3 regions of the Alishewanella sp. HH-ZS genome follow, and region 1 is predicted to be linked to each of the others. Evidence: predicted binding sites of a transcription regulator. Region 1 holds the regulator's gene; each other region holds the start of a gene.
What was found. Region 1 encodes sigma-54, which starts transcription at its own class of promoters, with help from an activator protein. Its sites were predicted from a motif close to GTTGGCACGNNNNTNGNNT; they were not measured.
Positions count from the first base shown of each region.

Region 2: a site for sigma-54 is predicted at 2,546-2,564, ahead of glnK (P-II family nitrogen regulator). Genes of this name have one in related genera too.
Region 3: a site for sigma-54 is predicted at 5,711-5,729, ahead of flgF (flagellar basal-body rod protein FlgF). Genes of this name have one in related genera too.

Region 1 covers NZ_LZEJ01000014.1:37,666-45,700, forward strand. Annotated here, with positions in the region: gene A9165_RS07470 (monovalent cation/H+ antiporter subunit D) at 1-385, shown strand, start outside; partial or broken gene A9165_RS16575 (Na+/H+ antiporter subunit E) at 382-666, shown strand; gene A9165_RS07475 (proton-conducting transporter membrane subunit) at 553-2,529, opposite strand; gene A9165_RS07480 (HPr family phosphocarrier protein) at 2,705-2,983, opposite strand; gene rapZ (RNase adapter RapZ) at 2,973-3,830, opposite strand; gene ptsN (PTS IIA-like nitrogen regulatory protein PtsN) at 3,827-4,300, opposite strand; gene hpf (ribosome hibernation promoting factor) at 4,303-4,590, opposite strand; gene A9165_RS07500 (RNA polymerase factor sigma-54) at 4,616-6,133, opposite strand; gene lptB (LPS export ABC transporter ATP-binding protein) at 6,249-6,971, opposite strand; gene lptA (lipopolysaccharide transport periplasmic protein LptA) at 6,968-7,459, opposite strand; gene lptC (LPS export ABC transporter periplasmic protein LptC) at 7,449-8,003, opposite strand; gene kdsC (3-deoxy-manno-octulosonate-8-phosphatase KdsC) at 8,000-8,035, opposite strand, start outside.
Region 2 covers NZ_LZEJ01000002.1:685-8,719, forward strand. Annotated here, with positions in the region: gene A9165_RS01210 (IS481 family transposase) at 1-412, opposite strand, end outside; gene A9165_RS01215 (ammonium transporter) at 882-2,150, opposite strand; gene glnK (P-II family nitrogen regulator) at 2,162-2,500, opposite strand; gene A9165_RS01225 (YacL family protein) at 2,722-3,111, opposite strand; gene acnB (bifunctional aconitate hydratase 2/2-methylisocitrate dehydratase) at 3,194-5,791, opposite strand; gene A9165_RS01235 (M13 family metallopeptidase) at 6,061-8,035, opposite strand, start outside.
Region 3 covers NZ_LZEJ01000004.1:91,778-99,812, forward strand. Annotated here, with positions in the region: gene flgK (flagellar hook-associated protein FlgK) at 1-1,086, opposite strand, end outside; gene flgJ (flagellar assembly peptidoglycan hydrolase FlgJ) at 1,121-2,242, opposite strand; gene A9165_RS02840 (flagellar basal body P-ring protein FlgI) at 2,244-3,347, opposite strand; gene flgH (flagellar basal body L-ring protein FlgH) at 3,357-4,037, opposite strand; gene flgG (flagellar basal-body rod protein FlgG) at 4,049-4,837, opposite strand; gene flgF (flagellar basal-body rod protein FlgF) at 4,907-5,653, opposite strand; gene flgE (flagellar hook protein FlgE) at 5,839-7,143, opposite strand; gene A9165_RS02865 (flagellar hook assembly protein FlgD) at 7,156-7,881, opposite strand; gene flgC (flagellar basal body rod protein FlgC) at 7,892-8,035, opposite strand, start outside.

The DNA.
Region 1 (8,035 bases):
GCTCTTTGTGCTGTGTGCTATTTCTGTCGCTGGCCTACCGCCGTTATCAGGCTTTATCGGCAAGGTGATGCTGCTGCAGGCGGCCTTTGGTGTCAGTGGCCAGTACTGGTTGTGGGCTATCTTGTTGTTATCCAGTCTATTGGTGCTGATTGGCCTGTCACGCGCCGGTAGTACCCTGTTCTGGCGGGTGAGTGGTATGCAAAAAGCCGAAGAGCGGGTGCAACCGTTACAATTATTTGCCGTGTTATGGTTACTCAGTGCCAGTCTGCTGCTAATGGTGTTTGCCGGCCCATTGACTGAACTTAGCTTTGCCGCCGCCCGTCAGCTGGCGGATGTGCTGGGTACCATCCAAAGCATTCTTCCCGGCTCAGGAGTCTTACCATGAGAATGACACCCCGCTTTAGCTGGTTGCCGACACCTTATCGTAGCCTGCTGTTATTTGTGATTTGGTTGTTGCTGAATCAGAGCCTGGCCTTGCTGCATTTGTTTTTTGCGACGGTATTGGCGATTGGTATTCCCTGGATCTGTTACCGCTTCCGCGATCCGCAGCCGTTAATTGAACGTCCGGGCCTGGCGCTGCGTTATATTCTGCGGGTATTTGCCGACATTATTACCGCTAATGCGCAGGTGGCGGTGTTGATCCTGGGACCGGTTAAGAAGCTGCGCCACCACGCCAAGGAAAGAGTTCAGTACCACTGCGCTGACAATAGTGGTTAGCAGGACCAGAAAAATCACGGCTTCCTGTACCCGGACATCGCTAAATTGCCAGTTAAGCTCAAAGTGCTCCAGCCTTAGCATCGCCCAGCCGACCAACAGTACCACTGTCGCCATTGTCGTCAGCAGATAGTTGCGTAAATAACCGTTCTGTAGCACCCGTGTTTGCCAGGCGGCAAAGCTGACCAGCGCTGCCATCAGTTTGTTGTAGCCGGCTTCCGGCCCGGCTTTACTCAGCGTCTCCACCACGGCGGTAAGTTTGCGCCACGGCTGCCAGAAGCGGAATAGTAATAAACCCAACACCAGACTGCCAAGGCTAAGCAGCAGTGGCAGGTTAATGCCATGCCACAGTGCCAGATAACCGCTAATAGGTTGGCCATAGACCGCGGTTGCTGCCGCATTTAATAAGTACTGATCCGGTAGCATCGGTAACAGACCGAAAATCAAGCCAAGCGTAGCGAGTACGGCGGGCCCGACTAACATTTGCCAGCCCGGATCATGCGCCGGCTTAGGTGTCGGTAACGCCTGACCAAACCAGGGTTTAATCGCCAACAGCGCAGCAACCAGCACCACAAAGATATTCGCCAGTACCGTAGCGGCGGTCAGTCCCAACTGCCACTGCGAGCCGCTTAACACTGCCTCCAGCAGCAGCTCTTTACCGACAAAACCAAATAGCGGGATCACTCCGGCCAGAGACAGAGCCGCCACTACCGCAACCAGGGTAGTGCGCGGCATCAGCTTACGTAAGCCGGATGCTTTCTCAAAGTCCTTAATGCCGGCTTCATGGTCGAGAATACCAGCAATCATAAACAGTGCCCCTTTATAGAGCGCATGCGCCAATAAGAAGGTGACTGCGGCCAGCGCCGCCTTTTCGGTACCTAACCCCAGTAACATGGTGAGGGTACCCAGCGCCATCACAGTGGAATAGGCCAACACTTTTTTGATGCCGGTGGCGCGGCTGGCCAGGAAAATACCGGTCAGCATAGTGAGTGCTCCCACTGCACTTAAGGTCAGCAACCAGACTTCACTGCCTCCCAGGCTGGGTTGCAGGCGCGCCAGCAGATAAACCCCGGCCTTTACCATAGTTGCAGAGTGTAAGTAAGCACTTACCGGTGTTGGAGCTGCCATCGCATTCGGTAGCCAGAAATGAAAAGGTGTTTGCGCTGATTTGGTAAAGGCTCCCAGCAGGATCAGGATCAGCATCGGTAGATAGAGGCTGTGACCGGTCAAATCCTGTTGCAGCACATCACTCAGTTGATAGCTGCCCGCGGCCATACCCAGCATAATCAGCCCTGTCATCAGCGCCAAACCACCCAGCACTGTTACCATCAACCCCTGATGGGCTTTTTGGCGTGACTCGCTATCTTCGTGATTAAAGCCGATCAGCATAAAGGAGCTGACGGTGGTCAGTTCCCAGAACACAAATAAGGTGATCAGATTATCGGATAATACCAGGCCGAGCATGGCGCCCATAAAGCTGAGCAAGAATAAAAAAAAGCGCCCCAGTGCCGGATGCCCTTGCAGATATTGGCCGGCATAGCAGAGGATAAAGGTGCCGATACCGGTGATCAGTAAGGCAAAGAGTAACGACAAGCCATCCAGCATAAAGCTGAGCTGAATACCCAGCCCCGGAAACCATGGCCAGCTTTGCAGCAGCGGCTGCCCCTGACTGACGGCACTGAGTTGGCTGGCGAAATAGATAAATAGCGTAGCGGGTAACAACGCTAGCACCAGACCAGTATGTTTACCGAGCAGTCGATACAGATGTGGCGCGATACAGGCGAGCAAAAAGATCGAGAGGACCACATATAACATAAGCTACTCCTGTTTAGATAGCCTGAAATTGCGGTTGATACGCACCCCAGCGTGGCGCGGATTGCTGTTTAAGAGTAGTTCAAGCTACTAATTTTCAATTAAAAAAACTGAACAAGGCAGTAAAGATAGCAGATTTAGGGGGGGGAATAAAGAAAAACCGGCCGAAATCGCCGGTTCAGAGCTCGTCAAAGCCGGCGTCTATTAACGCCACTATCGCCTCTAGCGCTGCTGCAGCATCAGGCCCTTCAGTGGTAACAGTCAGGGTTTTGCCCTTGCTACTGGCCAGCATCAGCAGTGCCAGCACACTACCGGCATCGGCCGTTTTACCGTCATCCTGCACCAGTTCAACCTTAGCCGAAAATTTCTGGCACAGTTGTACCAACTTAGTGGCAGCCCTGGCATGTAACCCCAGCTGATTGATGATGGTAACCTGTTGACTGAGTTTAGCGGCCATGATGACGTTTTAACTCCCGGTGCCGGATTTGCACATCATCACGTTGACTGCGATAGCTTTCCGCCAGACTTTCCGCGATATAAACCGAACGGTGTTGGCCACCGGTGCAACCGATAGCGATTGTCAGGTAGCTGCGGCTATTACGCTCCAGATGCGGTAACCAACTGCTGATAAAGCTGTTAATTTGCCAGATATATTTACCTACTATGGCTTCTGCCGCCAGATAGTCCTTTACTGGCTGATCCAGACCCGTCAGGGGCTTTAACTCTGGTTCCCAGTGCGGATTGGGCAGAAAACGGGCATCAAACACAAAGTCGGCATCCTTGGGAATGCCATATTTAAAGCCAAAGGACTCAAACAGGATCACCAGGCGACCGGTTTTCTGGCCAAGGATCCGTTCACGCAATACTTCTGCCAGTTGGTGTACGTTAAGGTCAGTGGTATCAATATAGAGATCGGCGCGGCTGGCAATAGGATCTAACAGTTGCTGTTCGCGGGAGATCGCTTCATCCAGTGACATCGCCTGGTGAGATAGCGGATGTAAACGCCGGGTTTCGCTAAAGCGTTTAATCAGGGTAGTGTGGTCCGCATCCAGATACAGGATAGTCAGTTCCAGCTTACGCGGCAGGTAAGACAGGATCTCCGCCAGCTCTTCCGGTTCATTCGGCAGATTACGTACGTCAATACTGACGGCAACCCGCTCATACTGACCCATCACCGCATTAGCGAGAGTCGGTAATAAATTAACCGGAATATTGTCGACGCAGTAGTAGCCCAAATCTTCCATTACTCTCAGCGCCACCGATTTTCCTGAACCTGAGCGGCCACTGACTACCAGCAGTTTCATTTTTCACCCGTTTGTTGGCTATAGTCCATTAATAACTGATACAGCTCCTGATCAGAACTGGCATGTCGGATCTTTTTGGTCAGATCTTTTTGGGTCAGCAGTTTTGCAATACCAGAAAGTGTAGTTAAGTGAGCCTGACACTGATCTTTCGGGATCAGGATGGCACAAAAAATATCGACGCCCTGGTTATCGATAGCGTCAAAGGGGATCGGATCCTGGCTTACCACAAATATCAGGATCGGTGAGGTGACGCAGTCGAGCTTGCCATGGGGAATGGCAATACCACCACCAATACCGGTTGAACCCAGCTTTTCCCGGGTCATCAGGGCTTCCAGAATGCTGTACTCAGACATCTCTGGCAGCTGTTGATGAGCCAGCTCGGCAATATATTCGAGGATCCGTTTTTTGCTGTTAAAAAGAACTGCACTCTTGGTGCAGTTCTTCTCCAGCATAGCGCTTAAATTTATCATGGTTAGTGTCGCGACAACTTTTCTTTGTGTTTAATCACTTGCCGGTCCAGTTTATCAATTAACTGGTCAATTGCAGCATACATATTTTCATCCTCTGACACAGCAAAAACTTCACCGCCGTTCAAATGTACTTTGGCTTCAGCGATTTGCTTCAGTTTTTCCACGTTCAGAATAACATGCACGTTATTGATATTCTCGAAATGACGCTCCAGCTTGGAAAATTTACTGTCTACATATTCTCTCAGAGAGTCGGTAATTTCTACATGACGGCCAGTTAAGTTGATTTGCATAGACTCTTCCTTCTTGTTAAGACACTTACAGCAAGGTCTTTCGTTGATTAGATGGCGCAATAAACAGCGATTCACGGTACTTGGCGATGGTACGCCTTGCGACATTGATCCCCTGTTCGGATAAGATTTCTGCCATCTTACTGTCACTCAGTGGCTTAGCCGGGTTCTCTGCTGCCACCAATTTCTTAATAAAGGCACGGATGGCGGTAGATGAACATTCACCACCACTCTCTGTACTAACATGACTGGAGAAGAAGAATTTAAGTTCAAAAATTCCGCGCGGCGTATGCATATACTTTTGGGTAGTAACCCGGGAAATTGTTGACTCATGCATACTTACCATTTCTGCCACATCATTTAATACCATGGGTTTCATGGCCTCTTCGCCATGCTCAAAAAAGGCTTGTTGCTGTTGCACGATACAGTTGGCGACCTTTAGCAAGGTTTCGTTGCGGCTTTCCAGACTTTTCAAAAACCATTTCGCCTCCTGCAGATGTGAGCGGATAAACTGGCTGTCGGTACTGCTTCTGACCGTTCTGGACAGCGCAGCATACTGCTGGTTGATTTTCACTTTGGGCATGGCATCCGGATTCAGCTCCACCTGCCAACGACCTTTAACCTTGGTAACCACTACATCAGGAATCACATATTGCTGTTCCTGCCTGATCACATCGGCGCCGGGGCGCGGGTTCAGGCTGTGGATCAGGCGCATCACTTCTTTTAACTCATCTTCTTTGAGTTTAGTCACCCGCATCAAAGAACGAAAGTCCCGGTTAGCTAAAAAGTCGGTATATTCGCTGATTATTTGTTTTGCATCATTTAAATAGGGGGTGGCAGGATCAAACTGCCGTAGCTGGATCAGCAAGCACTCTTTCACTGAGCGGGCCGCCACACCGACAGGGTCAAACAATTGGATCCGTTTTAATACAGCCTCGACTTCATCGGCTTCGACATCCGGCAGCTGCAGTGAGGCTAAGATATCTTCCACATCTATGGTCAGTAAACCGGCTTCATCGACGGCTTCAATAATGACTTCGGCAATGGCGCGGTCTGTCTCAGAAAAAGGGGTAAGGTCCATTTGCCAACGCAAATAATCCTGCAAGGTTTCAGTGGTTTCGCCCTGATATACCAGATCCTCGTCTGGCAGGGCGCCATTGCTGACCGGGGCGGCACTGACTAAATCGTCCCAGTTATTGTCCAGTGGTAAGTCCTCCTGGATATTCTGCTCGGCCATTGCCTCGCTGGTATCGCGCTCACTAACGTCATTAAATTCCGGATAATCGTCATTACCAGCCTGGTAGTCTTCACTGTCAGACGTTGACCCGCTGCTTTCTTCACGGTTGATATTCGACAGGCTCAGGTCGGTCTCGGGCGTGCCCGGTTCGAAGTCGTCGTCGGGCTCAAGCAAGGGGTTGGCATCCAGCGCTTCCTGAATTTCCTGCTGCAGCTCAATGGTGGAAAGCTGCAATAAGCGGATCGCTTGCTGCAGCTGCGGCGTCATTGTTAGCTGTTGGCCAAGGCGAAGTTGTAAAGACGGCTTCATGTAAGTCTGATTCTCTCCTGAGTATATCCCCTCCATCCTGGAAGTGGCTGCGGTCTGTGCCGCCTGATTGCGCCTTCCGTGTCAGCGGGTGGAGGACTTGACGCTGATTGCCCTACTATAGCCTGAATTGCTCACCCAGGTATACATCGCGGACCTGTTGATTCGCTAACACATCCTGCGGCGAGCCGGCGGCAATTAATTCACCATGACTGACAATATAGGCTATTTCGCAGACATCGAGGGTTTCCCGCACATTATGGTCAGTGATCAGTACCCCGATGCCGCGCTGGCATAGGTGCTGAATAATTTTTTTAATATCCAGCACCGAAATCGGGTCCACGCCGGCAAAGGGTTCATCCAGCAAAATAAAAGCAGGATCTGCGGCCAGAGCGCGTGCGATCTCTACCCGCCGCCGCTCACCACCGGACAGCGCCATACCAAGGCTATTTTTAATATGGCCAATATGAAATTCTTCCAGCAGGTCATCGGCGATTTCTTCCCTTTGCTGGCGGTTAAGTTCCTTTCGGGTTTCCAGAATTGCCAGCAAATTGTCGTATACCGTCAATTTGCGGAAAATCGAACTTTCCTGCGGTAAATAACCAATACCCGCCCGGGCCCGCTGATGAATAGGGGCGAAGGTGATATCTTGCTCGTTTAACGTGATCTGACCTTTATCGGATGGCACCAGACCAACAATCATATAAAAAGTGGTGGTTTTGCCGGCACCATTGGGTCCCAACAAGCCAACGATCTGACCTGCTTTGACTTCCAGACTGACATCTTTTACCACCTGCCGGCCTTTATAGCTTTTGGCCAGATGTGAAACCACTAACTTCATTGATTTTCCTTGGTTTCTGGCGTGAAAATGGTGGTTACCCGCCGGTTTTGTTCACTGCCGGCCGTTAACTGTTGTAACTCGATGTTATAACGAATCACATCACCACGCACCAGAGAACCGCTTTGGGTAAGCTCGGCATCCGCAGTCAGCGTCAGGGTCCGGCTGGCCAAATCGTAGCGGATCTCATTCGCTTGGGCTGTTACCGGCCGGTCGCCTTCCAGTAACTGGGAATAGGTAGCCGGACGACCGGTAAAAATAAACACCTCATTACCTTTACCGGCACTGGCATTGATCTCCAGCTTATCGGCTTTGATTAGCAAGGAGCCTTGGGTGACTTCGACATTGTTGACGTAAACCGCGATATTATCGCGAATGGACGCCTCAGTATTATCTGCGTTAATCGCAATCGGCAAAGTATGATCTGGCTTCGTCGCTGCCAGAGCTTGCGAACTAAAAAATACTGCAGCGATTAATAACTTAGTTTTCATTGGCGTATACCGTTTCCAGATGTTTTTGCAGCACTAAATGTTGTGCCGTGAGGTCGGCCTGCAGGCCGATGCCCAGAATATAAAAGCCTGGTCCGCTAAGCCGCACCCGCTCATGCGTTTGCAGCGTTTTTTCTGGCAACAGCATTTGTAATGAGGCTGTTTCAACCTGTTCAATAAACTCGCCAGGCAGCAAATTTCTGAGCAGGACTTGCTGTTCCAGAATAATTTTATCTTCCGGAAACCAAATACCTTGCTGACTGCTGATTTCCCAAGCGGCTTGATGTTCATCGTTAAACAGGGTGTAGCGCGGCAATTCAAACTGCGTAAAACCCAGTTGCTCAAAATGTTCCAGCCGTTTGGCTTGCAGATGATCCGCAATATAGCCCTGCTGGTCATAAACACGCAAGGTCAGGTTTTCCGCAATATAATCGGGCAGGAATTCGCGGTCGGCCTGGCGATCGGTATCGCCGCCTTGCGGCGCAAACCATAAGTAGGCCGCAAGCAGTACCAGGGCGGTGACACTTAATACGAAAAACTTTCTCATGTGCTGCTACCATCAAATTGCAGAAAGCGCTG
Region 2 (8,035 bases), on a different contig from region 1:
TCAGGAGTATACCTTCATCGGCAACCTTGGCTTCCAGCGCCTTCAAACGCTTCTTAAAGTTCTCCAGATCGTGTCGTAGCCAGATAGAACGAACACCGCTGCCAGAGACAAACACGCCTTGTTTACGCAGCTCATTACTGGTGCGGTGCTGGCCATGAGCAGGATACTCGATAGCATAATCAATAACCGCCTTTTCTATGGTTTCATCCACACGGTTTTTGAGGTTTGGTGCTCTACGGCTTTTATCGATAAGAGCATCGACACCACCTTCAGCGACAAGCTCCTGATAGCGGTAAAACGTGTCACGTGACACGCCCATAACCTTGCAGGCTTTTGATACGTTATTAAGCTCCTGAGCTAAATTCAGCAGCCCAGCCTTGTGTTTAATTATCGGATTGTTAGTATGCAGCATGAGAGTTACCTTTTGTTTTTGATTACGGATTCGACACCCATATCAAAACTGGTAACTCTCATCTTTTCAAGTAGATGTGTCAGATTAAGTCGAGACTAATTCACATCAGGAATCAGTGGCCGCGCAGTTTGCGGCCCGCTTCCTTTCTACGACCTCACTTTTTTCGCCCCAGCTTGTTTCGCTCCAGCTTTTTAAACCCAAATATACGCTAGTATTTTTTTCAGCTAATACCAGATACCTTTCTGGCCGTTTCGTTTTCGCCTGCCTTTGCACACCCGTGCCTGGCGCAACAGTTCCGCTGACAGATAAAAAAACCCCGCAGCTTTCACCACGGGGCGTCAAATTCAGACAAAGGACAAGGATAGACGTGTTTAGGTGGTTCAGGTTTAGTGGGGATTGCCGGTTAGCGGTGCTAACAGGGTTTCGCCCACAGGCTCCCGCAACGTGCCACCTGCACGCTGCGGGCTGCTTACTTTACCGAGGCGACAAATTCAGGATAGGCTTCGATACCACACTCTGAGCTGTCGACACCCTCGTATTCGGCTTCTTCACTAACCCGGATGCCGATTACTAATTTCAGGACAAACCACACCAGTAAACTGGTGGCAAATACCCAGCCGAAGATGGTCAGGGCACCAATGATCTGGCCGCTAAAGCTGCTATCACCATTGGTAATAGGCACTAATAACAAACCATATAAGCCCACTACGCCGTGCACTGAAATCGCACCGACCGGATCATCGATTTTAATTTTATCCAGCGCAAGGATAGAGGCGACCACTAACACACCGGCAATAGCGCCAAACAGTGATGCTTGCAGCGGTGTTGGTGTAGCAGGTTCTGCGGTAATAGCAACCAGACCGGCTAAGGCACCGTTTAGCGCCATGGTAAGATCAGCTTTACGGAACAGGATCACCGAGGTAATCAGGGCGGCGACCACGCCTGAAGCGGCGGCAGCGTTGGTATTCAGAAACACCACAGCGACACTATGCGCATTGGCAATATCACCCAGCTTTAATACCGAGCCGCCGTTAAAGCCAAACCAGCCCATCCACAGGATCAAAGTACCCAAAGCTGCCAGCGGCATATTGGCACCCGGGATCGCATTGACTTTACCGTCTTTACCATATTTGCCTTTGCGGGCGCCTAACAATAACACCCCGGCTAACGCTGCAGCGGCACCAGCCATATGCACTATGCCTGAGCCGGCAAAGTCCGAGAAACCCAGATCGCCTAAGTTATACAAGCCAAACACTTCTTTACCGCCCCAGGTCCAGCCACCTTGGATTGGATAGATAAAGCCGGTCATTACCACGGCAAAGGCTAAAAAGGCCCACAACTTCATCCGCTCCGCTACAGCACCAGAGACAATCGACATCGCTGTTGCCACGAAAACGACCTGGAAGAAGAAGTCTGACGCACCGGAATAGACGGCGTCACCGGTAAAATCATTCTGTTCTGCAAAGGAGGCTAAAGTGGCATCAACGTCAATTTCAGCAATACCTTGCAGGAAAATACCGCCATCGTACATAAAGTAGTAACCACAGATTAAATACATTATGCAGGCAATCGAGTAGAGCGCGATATTCTTGGTCAGAATTTCTGTGGTGTTCTTGGCCCGCACCAAACCGGCTTCCAGCATCGAAAAGCCCGCCGCCATCCACATCACTAACACCCCACACATCAGGAAGTAGAAGGTGTCCATCGCAAACTGTAAATGATAAATTTGTTCTTGCATGGCAAGGCTCCTTAAATCGCTTCAGCGTCAGTTTCGCCGGTACGGATCCGCACCGCCTGCTCCAGGTCGTAGACAAAGATCTTGCCGTCACCAATGCGGCCGGTATAAGCCGCTTTCTGGATCGCTTCCAGTAAGCGTTCTACCTGATCGTCCTGGGTCGCAATTTCCAATTTTACTTTCGGCAGGAAATCAACCTGATACTCGGCTCCGCGATAGAGCTCGGTGTGGCCTTTCTGGCGGCCAAAACCCTTTACTTCGGTAACCGTTAAACCTTCTACCCCAATGTCCGCAATCGCTTCCCGGACATCATCCAGTTTGAACGGCTTGATGATGGCACATACAAGCTTCATGATGGTTTTCCTTATCGACTAATTATGCTGTTCGCTTAAAAAGATAAGAAAACCTTGTGCCAAGATTTTTATTTGATATAAAACACAGACTTAGGCTTGGCAGCTTACAGTTGGCGAAAAAAAACGCACCAGTTTAGTGCGTTTCTCCCCGCCTGAGTGCAAGCCAGTATCCGCGCCGGCGACCCGAAAAGCATCATATCGGCATGACGTTATGTATCAGATTATTCCGGCAGAAATTCCTGCCAGGCTTGCAGCAACAGCAGCAAGTCTGCCAGCCCGCATTCGCTACTAAGCCCGCTTTCATCCAGCTGTAAATCGTCGTCAAGCTCCTCCGGCAGCGCTTGTCTGGCCAACGCGCTACTCTCCGTTGCCAACAAACTATTATGGCAAACCCACACTTCCTGCTGCTGCACCAGTAAGCTAAATTCACGCCCCTGATACTGCCAGTCCTGATAAGGCTTTAGTGTCTGCAGCTGGCTTAGCAGCGGCTGGTAAGCACTGGCCCGGTGAGCAAACTCATCCAGCAAAAACTGCTGTAGGGCGGCTTGCTCGGTCGCCAGCTTTAACCGGTAACGCCGGCTGTCGCGATCATAGATAAAGTCGTATTCCATCTTTGCCAACTGTTTGCTTTATTACGGCGGTAAAAACAACAACGCCTGCATAAGGCAGGCGTTGTTAGTCGTTACTAAGTGCTTACACCGCTTGCTGGATAATCACATTATCCGCTTTTTTGGTGTACTGCGGCATCTTATGGAAGTTCAGGTAGCGATAGGTATCGGCTGCCGTGGCATCGATTTGCTTCGCATATTCCATATATTCTGCCACTGTCGGTAATCTTCCGATAATTGAAGATACCGCAGCCAGCTCCGCTGACGCCAGATACACGTTAGCACCCTGACCTAAACGGTTCGGGAAGTTACGGGTAGAAGTAGACACTACCGTTGACTTCTCAGCCACCCGCGCCTGGTTACCCATACAAAGTGAACAGCCTGGCATCTCGGTGCGGGCACCCACTTTGCCGTAAATACCGTAGTAACCTTCTTCGGTCAGCTGGGCCTGGTCCATCTTAGTCGGTGGCGCGATCCATAACCGGGTTGGTAACTGACCTTTGAACTTATCCAGTAACTTACCGGCAGCACGGAAGTGACCAATGTTAGTCATACAAGAACCGATAAACACTTCATCAATCTTGTCGCCGGCAACTTCAGACAGTAAACGGGCATCGTCCGGATCATTTGGCGCACACAGCACTGGCTCTTTAATGTCGGCCAGATCGATTTCGATCACTTCAGTGTATTCCGCATCGGCATCGGCTTCCATCAGCTGTGGATCTTTCAGCCAGGCCTGCATCGCATTGATACGGCGCTCGATAGTGCGCACATCACCGTAACCTTCAGCGATCATCCACTTCAGCATCACGATATTCGATTCCAGATATTCGGCAATCGACTCTTTTGACAGCTTGATGGTACAACCGGCTGCTGAACGCTCCGCAGAGGCATCAGATAATTCAAACGCCTGCTCTACGGTCAGATTCGGTAAACCTTCGATTTCCAGAATGCGGCCAGAGAAGATGTTCTTCTTGCCTTTTTTATCAACAGTCAGCAAGCCTTTCTGAATGGCAACATAAGGAATGGCATGCACTAAGTCGCGCAGTGTAATACCAGGCTGCATTTCACCTTTAAAGCGCACCAGTACCGACTCTGGCATATCCAGTGGCATTACACCAGTCGCTGCGGCGAACGCCACTAAACCTGAACCTGCCGGGAACGAAATACCAATCGGGAAACGGGTGTGAGAGTCACCACCGGTACCCACAGTATCTGGCAGCAACATGCGGTTTAACCAGCTGTGGATAATACCATCGCCCGGACGCAGTGAGACACCGCCACGGTTCATAATAAAGTCTGGCAGAGTATGATGCGTATCCACGTCAACCGGCTTCGGATAAGCGGCAGTGTGACAGAACGACTGCATCGTCAGATCGGCAGAGAAACCTAAACAGGCTAAGTCTTTTAACTCGTCACGGGTCATAGGGCCAGTGGTGTCTTGCGAACCTACGGTAGTCATCTTCGGCTCACAGTAAGTACCCGGACGTACACCTTTCACGCCGCAAGCTTTACCGACCATTTTCTGCGCCAGCGTAAAGCCTTTGCCAGTATCAGCTTTGGCTTGTGGACGACGGAATTTGTCAGAGGCCGCTAAACCTAAGAACTCACGGGCACGGTCAGTTAAACCACGGCCGATAATCAGTGGAATACGGCCACCGGCACGCACTTCATCAATTAATACGTCAGTTGCCAGGCTGAATTCAGCCAGCACTTCGCCACTGCCATGACGCACGATTTTGCCTTCGTACGGCAGAATGTCGATCACATCGCCCATCTCGAGCTTGCTGACATCAACCTCAATTGGCAGTGCACCTGAGTCTTCCATGGTATTGAAGAAAATCGGCGCAATTTTACCGCCTAACACAAAGCCGCCACCGCGCTTGTTCGGTACGTATGGAATATCGTCGCCCATAAACCACAGCACTGAGTTAGTCGCTGATTTACGTGATGAACCGGTACCGACTACGTCACCGACATAAGCCAGTGGGAAACCTTTTTGTTTCAGCTGTTCCAACTGCTTGATCGGGCCAACAGTACCAGGCTGATCCGGCTCGATACCTTCACGGCTGTTTTTCAGCATGGCTAACGCATGCAGCGGGATGTCAGGACGTGACCAGGCATCCGGTGCAGGTGATAAATCGTCAGTGTTGGTTTCACCGGCGACTTTAAATACGGTAACAGTAATTTTCTGCGCCAGCTCTGGCTTGGCTTCAAACCATTCGGCGTCAGCCCAGCTTTGCAGTACTTGCTTGGCGTACTGATTACCGGCTTCGGCTTTCTCAGTGATATCGTGGAAAGCATCAAAAATCAGTAAGGTGTGTGACAGCGCCTTGGCGGCAACTGGCGCCAGCTTGGCATCGTCCAGCAGGCTGATCAGTGGCTCAATATTGTAACCACCCATCATGGTGCCTAACAGCTCAACGGCGCGCTCGGCGCTGATTAACGGGCTCTTCGCTTCGCCTTTGGCGACTGCCGCCAGGAAACCGGCTTTAACATAAGCGGCTTCGTCTACACCAGGCGGTACCCGGTTGACCAGCAGATCTAATATAACCTCTTCCTCGCCTTTTGGCGGGTTCTTTAATAATTCAACTAAGGCAGCAACTTGCTCAGCATTTAAGGGCTTAGCCGGGATACCCTGGGCGGCGCGTTCCGCCACGTGTTCACGATATTCTTGTAACACAGTTATGTCCTCTTGGTCGTTGCTTGCAGTCTGGTCACTGCAACGTCATTCCGGTGAATGAATGGGCTCAATTATAAGAAAGATCAGAGCAAAAGCATATTAACACTAATGCACACACACTTATAATGGTTATAAATTTGCTGAATACAAAGCGTCAGGCAGGTAATTTTAATTTATAGTGGTCTGACCAAGGCAGCAAAAAGCCGTGGCACCTTGCGATTTCCAAGCAAGGTAACCACGGCTTGATTATAGTGACAGCGTGCTATGGATTACCAGATCTTAACGCGCTGCTCGACCGGTAAATACATCGCATCACCTTCTTTAATATCAAAGGCGGTATAAAACTCCGGCATATTGGGCAGCACACCAATGACCCGATAATGGGCTGGCGAGTGCGGGCCAGTGCTAAGCTGGCGACGCAGCGCTTCTTCGCGGAACTTGGTGCGCCAGATTTGGGCCCAGCTGATAAAGAAGCGTTGTTCACCGGTAAAACCATCCATCACCGGTGCTTGCTGACCATTTAGTGATAACTGATAGGCTTTCAGGGCTACCGTCATCCCGCCGAGATCACCGATATTCTCACCCAGTGCCACAGCGCCGTTTACATTAACGCCTGGCAGCGGCTCAAAGCGATTGTACTGACCAATCAGCTTGGCACCGCGGGCCTGGAACTGAGCCTTATCTTGCTCGGTCCACCAGTTACGCAGGTTACCGTCACCATCGTATTTAGCGCCCTGATCGTCAAAGCCATGGCCGATCTCATGGCCAATTACTGCACCGATACCACCGTAGTTTACCGCATCATCGGCCGCCATATTAAAGAACGGTGGCTGTAAAATCGCGGCCGGAAACACGATTTCGTTGTTTACCGGGTTATAGTAGGCATTGACCGTTTGCGGCGTCATAAACCATTCGTCTTTATCGATTGGTTTGCCCAGCTTGCTGACCATCTCATCATAGCCCCAGTGACTGGCACGGACAAAGTTACCCACTAAATCGTCGGCTTTGATCTCCAGCGCAGAGTAATCTTTCCACTTGTTCGGATAACCAATTTTCGGCGTAAACTTGCTCAGTTTTTCCAACGCCGCCACCTTGGTGTCTTCGCTCATCCACTCCAGTTCTTTGATCGACACCTCATAGGCTTTAATCAGGTTAGCGACCAACTCTTCCATCCGTGCTTTGGCGGCAGGGCTGAAATGACGCTCGACATACAGCTTACCAGTCAGCTCACCCAGTACCTGATCGGCAGCATCGACAGCGCGCTTCCAGCGCGGTTGTTGCTCCTGGATACCGCTTAGGGTAGTGCCATAGAACGCAAAACGACGATCAGCAAAGGCACTGCTCAGCTTATCGGCGTAGCTGTTAACCGTTTTAATGGTCAGGTAATCCTGCCAGCTTTGTAGATCGCTACCGGCAATCACCTGGCCTAAACCAGCAAAGTAACTTGGCTGACGCACAATAATATCGCTGACCTGAGCCAGTTTTACGCCCTCAGCATAGGCTGCCCAATCAAAAGCGCCCAGGCTATTATTCAGCTCTGTACTGCTGAGTTTATTGTAGGTCTTATCGGCATTACGGCTATCGAGACGAGTCCAGTGATGTTCTGCCAGCGCTTTTTCCAGCTGATACACCCGCTCTGCCGCGGCAGCCGCATCGCTATGGCCAGCCAGCGCAAACATATCCTGCAGATAGGCTTTATATTCACTGATAATTTTCAGTGAGGCTTCATCATCTTTAAAGTAGTAATCGCGATCCGGTAACCCCAGGCCGCCCTGATTTAAATACACCGCATACTGGGTAGAGTTTTTCGCATCGTTATTAACAAACCAGCTAAATGGAATGGCAATGCCATCGCGTTGCAAACGCGCGAACAGCGCAGGTAACTGGCCTTTATCAGTCAGACCCTTAATTGCCTCAAGCTGCGGTTGTAGTGGCGTTAAACCACGCTGTTCAATCGTCGCTTCATCCATAAAGCTGTTAAAGAAATGCCCCAACTTCTGCTCATCCGAACCTGCGGCTAAGTTAGTTTTCGCTGCCACTTCGTCAATAATGGCTTTTACCGCCTGCTGCGATTGATCAGCCAGAATATGGAAAGAGCCATAAGTGGCTTTGTCGGCAGGAATTTCAGTTTCAGCCAGCCATTTGCCATTTACCGCCAGGAAGAAATCCTGACCAAAGGCCACGCTTGAGTCAAAGTACTGGGTATCAATACCTGATACCAGAGCAGCCTGTTGCTGGGTAACT
Region 3 (8,035 bases), on a different contig from region 1:
AACAGTAACCAAAAAGTCATTGGGCGGCAGTTTTTTGCCTTGCCCGGCTTCTAAACCAACCCGGATCGCCATCTCACCAGTGTTATTGCGATAGGCTAAACCATTGGATACCGGCAGTCGGAATAAGTCACCGCCGAGGGTGCCGTTTAGCGTCATGCCAAGCTTGTTTTGATTATTTAGCGCATCCCCCAAAGAGAGAGCAAGCTGACCCAGTTGGATCTGGGTTGGGTCAAGAATTTCTTCCCGAAACGCCACCAAAGCGCCAAGCTTGCCGCCTATGGCTTTGGAATTAACATCGCGCACAACGTTACTGTTAGAATTTAACTGTAACTGTAGTTCTTTACGCAATGGATCAGGATCACCGCGCAAGGATAGCAATCGAAACTCGCCCTGCTCTACCACCAACGACTGGCCGTCATTCATAAATACCAGTTTTTCGCCGTTTGCCGCGTCCAGCACGTTAATTTCGACCATTTCCGATAACTTCAGGATTGCCAGGTCGCGCTTGTCGAGCAGTTCCAGCGGCAGCTGCCGGGTAGTACCATTGCCGTAAGAAGCAATATCTTTGTTGTAAATCGCAATTTGTTTAATCAGATCATTAGCTTCATTAACGTAAATATCGAACTGGTCATTAATAAAGGTTTCTTGATCCTTTAATAGCTTGGACATGCCTTCAAAGCGATTGAGTAGTGATTGCGCACTACCAATCACCAGCTGACGACTGGCCGGTTGTACCGGATCGTTGTTAGCACTCTGCAACTGAGCAAACAAATCGTTCATGCCAGTGGCAATACTATTGGCGGGATTAGAAAATAAGGCATCAATCCGGTTTGCTTCAGACACATATTGCTGTGCAAAGGAGTACTGCGAGGTATCCCGGCGCAGTTGTTTGACGGTGAACTCACTAATCAGTCGCTCAGTCGTGCCACGACCCACACCGATCCCCAGTGGATCAGGCGCAAATTCGGTGCGTTGGCGCACATAGCCCTGCGTATTAATATTGGCAATGTTGTTACTGGTGGTGTTTAGCAGCAGGCTGCTGGCCCGGATCGCTGAACTACCAATTTTTAACAGATTGTCTGACATTCTCTCTCCACAGCGTCTTGACTAAGCCGCTAGCTTATTCATCGGCCGCAGCCGGAACTTCTTGAGCCGTTTCCAATTCAGCGCGAATTTGCTCAAATGCCGAACTGCGGTAAACCGCCATAATTTTTTGTGCATAGTTCGGATCAGTCGCGTAGCCGGCAGCTTGTAACTCACTGAAATAGGCGGCCGGCTCAGCTGCGACGGCAACCGCCTGCTGATAACGGACACTGTTACTGATAAAATCAGTATAGTCCTTTAAGCTCTGCTCCGGTGAGCTGTAAGCGCGGAATTTTGCCTGCTCTTTACGGGCCACCCCCTGCCGGTACTCCAGAGTATCGACGACAGCAGTATCACCCTGCCAGTTGCGACTGGCTTTAATGCCAAACAGGTTAAAGCTATTTTCGCCATCATTGGTACGGATCATTCGCTTACCCCAACCGGTTTCCAACGCCGCCTGCGCAATCAGCGCCAGAGGATCCAGGCCCAGGGCGCCGGCTGCTTTGCGGGCTGCCGGTAGTAGCGCACGGATAAAGTCGGTGGGCGATTCAATCTGCCAGTGGTTCGTCGGCGCCACCTCGCTCTTTGCCTGATTAGCTGCCGCTTTTTGTGCTTGCTGTTTTGCGCGCTCAGCGCGCTGTAATTCCAGCTTTTCCAGTAATGGCGCCAGTACCGACTCATCCCGCCGTCCCGGCTGTAATACGCCACTTTGTGTTAGCTGTGCCGCAGCCTGAGCTTGTAACAGTCCCAAATCTGAGCTGTCCTGATACTGTTGCGCCTGTGGCATGCTCAGGCTTTCCGCACGCTGCCCGGGCATCAGTAACTCGACAGCTTTACGTTGCTTGGCTGCCGCAGCCGGATCTAACTGTTGCACTAACAGCTCGGCCAGCCCCAGCCCGCCTTTTTGTGCCAGATCAGTTGCCAGCTGGTTATCATGCATATCGCGGTAAAACTCGGTGGTCTGACTGTTCATCAGCCCCTCGGCTTCAAACGCTTTATTTGCCTGGCGCATACTTTTCAGCAGCATATTAAAGAAAATGGCTTCAAACTGTTCGGCAGCCTGACGCAGCGCCCCCTGTTCATCACTGCGGGACGCGGTGCGGATCTGCTGCAAACTTTGCAGATCATGATAGGAGTGCTGAAGCTTGCCGCTGTCCATCTTAGATCACCACCAATTCACCATGAATGGCACCGGCTTCTTTTAAGGCTTCCAGAATCGCCATCAGATCGCCGGGCGCCGCACCTACCGCATTGACGGTACGCACTAACTCATCCAGCGTCACGCCGGGATCAAACTTAAACATCCGGGAGTTTTGCGGATTAACATTAATAATGCTGTCTTCTACCACTACCGTTTCACCATCGCTAAAGGGATTGGGTTGGGAGACCTGCGGATTTTCTTCAATGGTGACGGTTAAACCACCATGGGTCACTGCCGCCGGGAACAAGCGCACATCTTTACCAATCACAATGGTACCAGTGCGGGAATTAATAATGATCTTGGCTGCCTGATCCGCCGGTTGAAAGGTCAGATTTTCCAGGGTCGCTAAATAGGATACGCGCTGACTAATATCCCGTGGCGCCCGCACCCTTACCGAAGAGGCGTCCAGTGAAAACGCCGTTTCCGGTCCCATAAAGCCATTAATGGTCTCAGCCAGCCGCTTAGCGGTAGTAAAATCGGGGCGTTTCAGATTAAAGGTAATAAAATCGCCATTGCCAAAGGGCGACTCTACTTCGCGCTCGACCACGGCACCATTCGGAATACGCCCGACTGTCGGGGTATTAACGACGATGCGTGAACCGTCCAGCCCTTCAGCCCCCAGGCCGCTGACAATCAGACTACCCTGTGCTACCGCATAGACATTGCCGTCCAGGCCGGTTAAAAAGGTTTGCAGCAAGGTGCCGCCACGTAAGCTCTTGGCACTGCCCACGGACGAAACGGTAATATCAATACTCTGTCCTGGTTTGGCAAAGGGTGGTAATTCGGCGTGAACCGCAACGGCAGCCACGTTCTTGATTTGCGTGCGGCCACCGGCCGGCAAATTAATGCCAAAGTTTGCCAACATGGTACGAAAACTTTGTTCAGTAAAGGGGCTTTGCTCACCGGTGCCGGGCAACCCCACTACCAGTCCGTATCCCACCAGTTGGTTTGAACGCACGCCTTCGATATCGGCGACATCTTTGATCCGGGCACTCTGTGCCGCCAGCGGCAAACAGCTGGCTAGCAGCAACAAACAGACAGTGACAACATTAGCACTACGCATGTGCTGCTCCTAAAACGGCCACAGCGGGCCATTGAAAAACCGACTTAACCAACCGGGAGACTGGCCATGATGATGCGCGCCCGTGCCACTGTATTCAATGCGGGCATTAGCGATCTTGGTGGACTCAACCGTATTATTCACATCGACGTCCTGTGGCCGGATCACACCGGTCAGCCGGATGTACTCTTTGCCGGTATTTAAGGTTAACCACTTTTCGCCGCGGATCACCAGATTACCATTGGCCAGCACCTGCAACACATTGACCGAGATATCCCCTACCAGGCTGTTACTTTGATTCGCTTTGGCATCGCCTTTAAAATCCTGATTACTACTGGAACCAAACTGCAACACGTTACCACCGATTGAGGCATTGCGACCCGCGATATTGATCGGCTCAAAGGCGACGTTACTGTCTTTTTTACTCTCGGTCTTGGCATTCTTTGAAGCCTGGGTGCGCTCGCGCAGCACTACGGTAATAATATCGCCTTCATGCCGCGCACGATTATCGGTATACAGACTATTCGAATGACTTTGCGTAAACAGCGAACCATTACGCAGCACCGGCCGCGGCGCTGGCTCAGGTGGCAAGGGCGCAAAAAAAGGATCATCAGGTTTGGCTTCCTGTGTTGCCGCACACCCGGTTAGCAATAACAGAAAACTGAGCCCTATCAAGTAAGCAACGTTACGCATCTTAGCCCCCGTTATAATTGCTGAATCACAAAACCAAGCATCTGGTCGACGGTAGAAATGACTTTCGAGTTCATCTCGTACACCCGCTGACTTTCAATCAAGCTCACCAGCTCTTCCGTGACATTGACGTTGGAGGTTTCCAACGCGCCTTGCACAATGATACCAAGCCCTTCCAGGCCCGGAATACCCTGCACCGGATCTCCGCTGGCCGGGGTTTCCTTAAACAGGTTCTGGCCAATCGGCTCTAAGCCTGCCGGGTTAATAAAGTTGGTCACCGTCAACTGTCCCAAGACAGCGTTTTCTACCTGGCCGGCCAACCGCACAGACACCTCACCGTCCTGCGATACCATGATGGCGGTCGCATCCGGTGGGATCACAATGTTCGGCTGTACCTGATAACCGGCACCGGAGGTCACCATATTGCCGTCTCCGTCAACGGTAAACTGACCATTACGGCTATACGAAATGGTGCCATCCGGCATCAGTACCTCAAAAAAACCATGGCCCTGGATCATCAAGTCCAGGCTGTTTTCCGTGGTAATCATATTACCCTGGGTAAAACTCTTTTGAGTCGCCACTACCTTGGTACCGGCGCCAATCATTAAGCCATTTGGCAGCTCAGAGTTTTGCGACGAGCGTCCGCCGGGCTGATTAATATTCTGATACAACAAATCTTCAAAAATCGCCCGGCTTTTCTTAAAGCCGACAGTACTGGCATTCGCCAGGTTATTAGAAATAACCGAGATATCGCGCTGTTTTGCGTCGAGACCGGTTTTACTGATCCACAAAGCCGGATGCATTTGTACCTCCCGGGCCTAAACCCTGTTAACGGCAACGGCAGCTGTAATAGCGGCCGTTGTGAAAAATAATTAGCCGATGATCCGCAGTAGCTGATTCTGCTGCTGGTCCATCTGTTCCGCTTTTTTCATCATTTTCACTTGCAGTTCAAATTGGCGCTGCAAACTGATCATGGTGGTCATTTCGGATACCGCATTAACATTGCTGCCCTCATAGGCACCGTGCAGTAAAGTTACTGCGGCACTCTCTTGTGCTAACTCGCCATCCTTACGCCGGAATAGGCCATCGTTGCCCTTTTCTACCGCCCGGTATTCGGTGTCAACCAGCTTGATCCGGCCCACTATTTCCAACACATTGGCCGGTGCACCCTGGACTCTGGCACTTACCGTACCATCCTGACCAATTTCCATTTTGGCAAGGGGTAAGGGCAGCAGAATAGGACCATCCTCACCTAACACCGGATGACCATTGGCGGTGCGTAGCATACCGTCGGGAGTTAACTGCAAGTTACCGGCACGGGTGTAGGCTTCGTTACCGTTTTTGTCCTGTACCGCAAACCAGCCATCACCCTGGATCGCGATATCCAGCTCGCGCTCGGTAATAATCAGGGCGCCGCTGTCAAAGTTTTGACCAGGCCGCTCGGTCATCGAAAACACCCGGGTCGGCAAGCCGGCGCCAAAAGCCTGCATTGATCGGGCTTGTTCAAAATCAGCTTTAAAGCCAACGGTCCCGGTATTCGCCAGATTATTGGCCCTGACACTGATGCCATGCATATTTTCTTTGGCACCGCTCATGGCGATATAGAGCAAACGATCCATAACAGACTCCGTATAGCAACTGTCGAGGGGTTAATGTGATATTTATTGCACTAACACAAGCAATAACAGTGCCAACTGGAAACAGAACAAGCCAGGCTGACAAAAATAGGGAGAGTGAAAAAAACACCCCGGCACGATGCCGGGGTGTTGCTTGACGGGTATCTGATACCCTGGCGACTAGAAACTTACCGGATCTGCAGGATATTCTGCTGCAACTGGCTGTTCACTTCCAACGCCCTCGAGTTAGCCTGGAAGTTACGCTGCGCCGTAATCAGATCAACAAGCTCAGTCGTCAGGTTAACGTTCGACTGCTCCAGCGCGGAGGCATTCACGGCGCCGAAGGTGCCAATATTCGCCTGTCCGGCAATGGGTTCACCCGAGGTGATAGACTGCTTCCATGATGTATTACCAACCTGCTTTAAGCCCTGCACATTAGCAAAACGCACCAGCGTTACTTGCGCCAGGTAGGACGAGTCACCGTTACTGTAACTGGCCAGTACCCGGCCAAAGGCATCGATATCCACCCCGGTCAGGAAACCAACAGTCGTGCCGTCCTGACTCAGGTTGGTGACATCGAAAGCTGCAGCATACTGTGTAGGCAGTCGCACGCCAGACGCATCCCGGAAATTGACCACAACATCAGCGGCAAATTGTGCGCCGTTGGTCAGATAACCGAGCAAAGGATCATTCAACTGTGCCGCAGGTAACGTTATGGTCGGCACTGGTGGCGTGACAAAATTACCGCTGGAGTCAAAAACAACGTTATCCCCTTGGAACGGAGTTGCCGTAATACCATCCCACACCACAAAAGTTTCCCACTCGGCATTCGCTGGTGGTGTGGTTGGTGTTTTTCTGAAGTAAGTCGTTACCGTATGAGCTTCACCCAGACTGTCATAAACAGTTACCGACGTCGAATGGTTATAGGTAGAGCGGTCAGTGGCGTTAAAGGGCACCAGCGGATCTTTAGCTATTTCCCGGGAGTCAACATTCATACTCAGGAAAATATTGTTGGTCGCTCTTGGCGCTCCGGCTGAAGTCGGGATCGAAATCGGCGCTGTTGTACTAAGGCTTACCGATTGATTTTCACCTGTTACTGGATCGACCGAAAACCCCTGGAGAAAGTTACCTTTATTATCAACAATAAAGTTATCTTTATTTAGCTTAAAGGCCCCTGCCCGGCTATAGGTCATATCCCGGGATACACGATCTGGCGTCGTCGCAAAAAAGCCTTCGCCGGTGATCGCCAGATCCAGTGAATTGTTAGTAAACTGCAGAGCGCCCTGGTTAAACTGCTGCGCAACGACAGCTGTCGTTACACCGTCACCAACCTTGGTGCGCCCGGAAGCAAAAATAGAAGTGGCATAAACATCAGCGAACTCGGCACGAGATTCCTTAAAGCCCGTGGTATTTACGTTGGCAATATTGTTCGCTGTAACATCCAGATCTTTTTGTGCGGCAGCCAGGCCGCTTAGTGCAATATTAAAACTCATAACAAACCTCGCTTAACCGTAAGATACTTCTAACACATCACCCAGTTTCACCGCACCAAGTCCCAGTAGATTCAGCATGATGCCTTTACCATTAGTGTTCATACTGACACTACCGACCGGCGTGTAGACATTCGCCGGAATACTGGCGCGGGTACCGTCACTGTAACTGGCTTCGACTTTTAGCCTGTAAGTGCCGGCTCTGACCCGCTCTGACAACTCTCCGTCAATCCGATCAGCGCTACTTTCGCCCGAAGGTAAATAGGTGCCATCCCAGATAAAGCTGTTACGGCCCATCTTAGGGTTCTCTACGCTAAAACTTTGGATCAGCTCGCCTTTCTCATTCTCTACCATTACTCTTAGCGAGCTGGCGGGCCGCTCTAAATCAATAACGCCACGTGCCAGGCTATCACCGGTAAACACGATTTGGTTAGATTGCGTCAACACTGAACGTCCCACCAGAGACGACGCTTGCAGTGCCTGATTAGACGTCATACTCTGTGCCAAATTAGAAAAGTTCTCGTTTAACTTTCCTATCCCATCGGCAGTAGTAAAGTTGGTCATTTGCGCAATCATCTGATCATTCTCAACCGGTTTGGTTGGATCCTGATAAGCCAGTTGCTGCGTTAGCAGTGCAAAGAAATCCGCCTGAGTTAATGCGCCATTATTACGGTCCTGTACTTTAGGTTTTTCTTCCCAGTACAGGTTATTCAGTGCTGAATTGTTACTTACGCTGTTCATCCATTACTCCTTAACCAGACTGCCCTAAACGCAGGGTGCGCATGAGCATTTGCTTGGCGGCGTCTGCCGTCTGGACGTTCGTTTCATAGGAGCGGGAAGCGGAAATCATATTCGCCATTTCTTCCATGATGTTAACGTTCGGCTTGTAGACAAA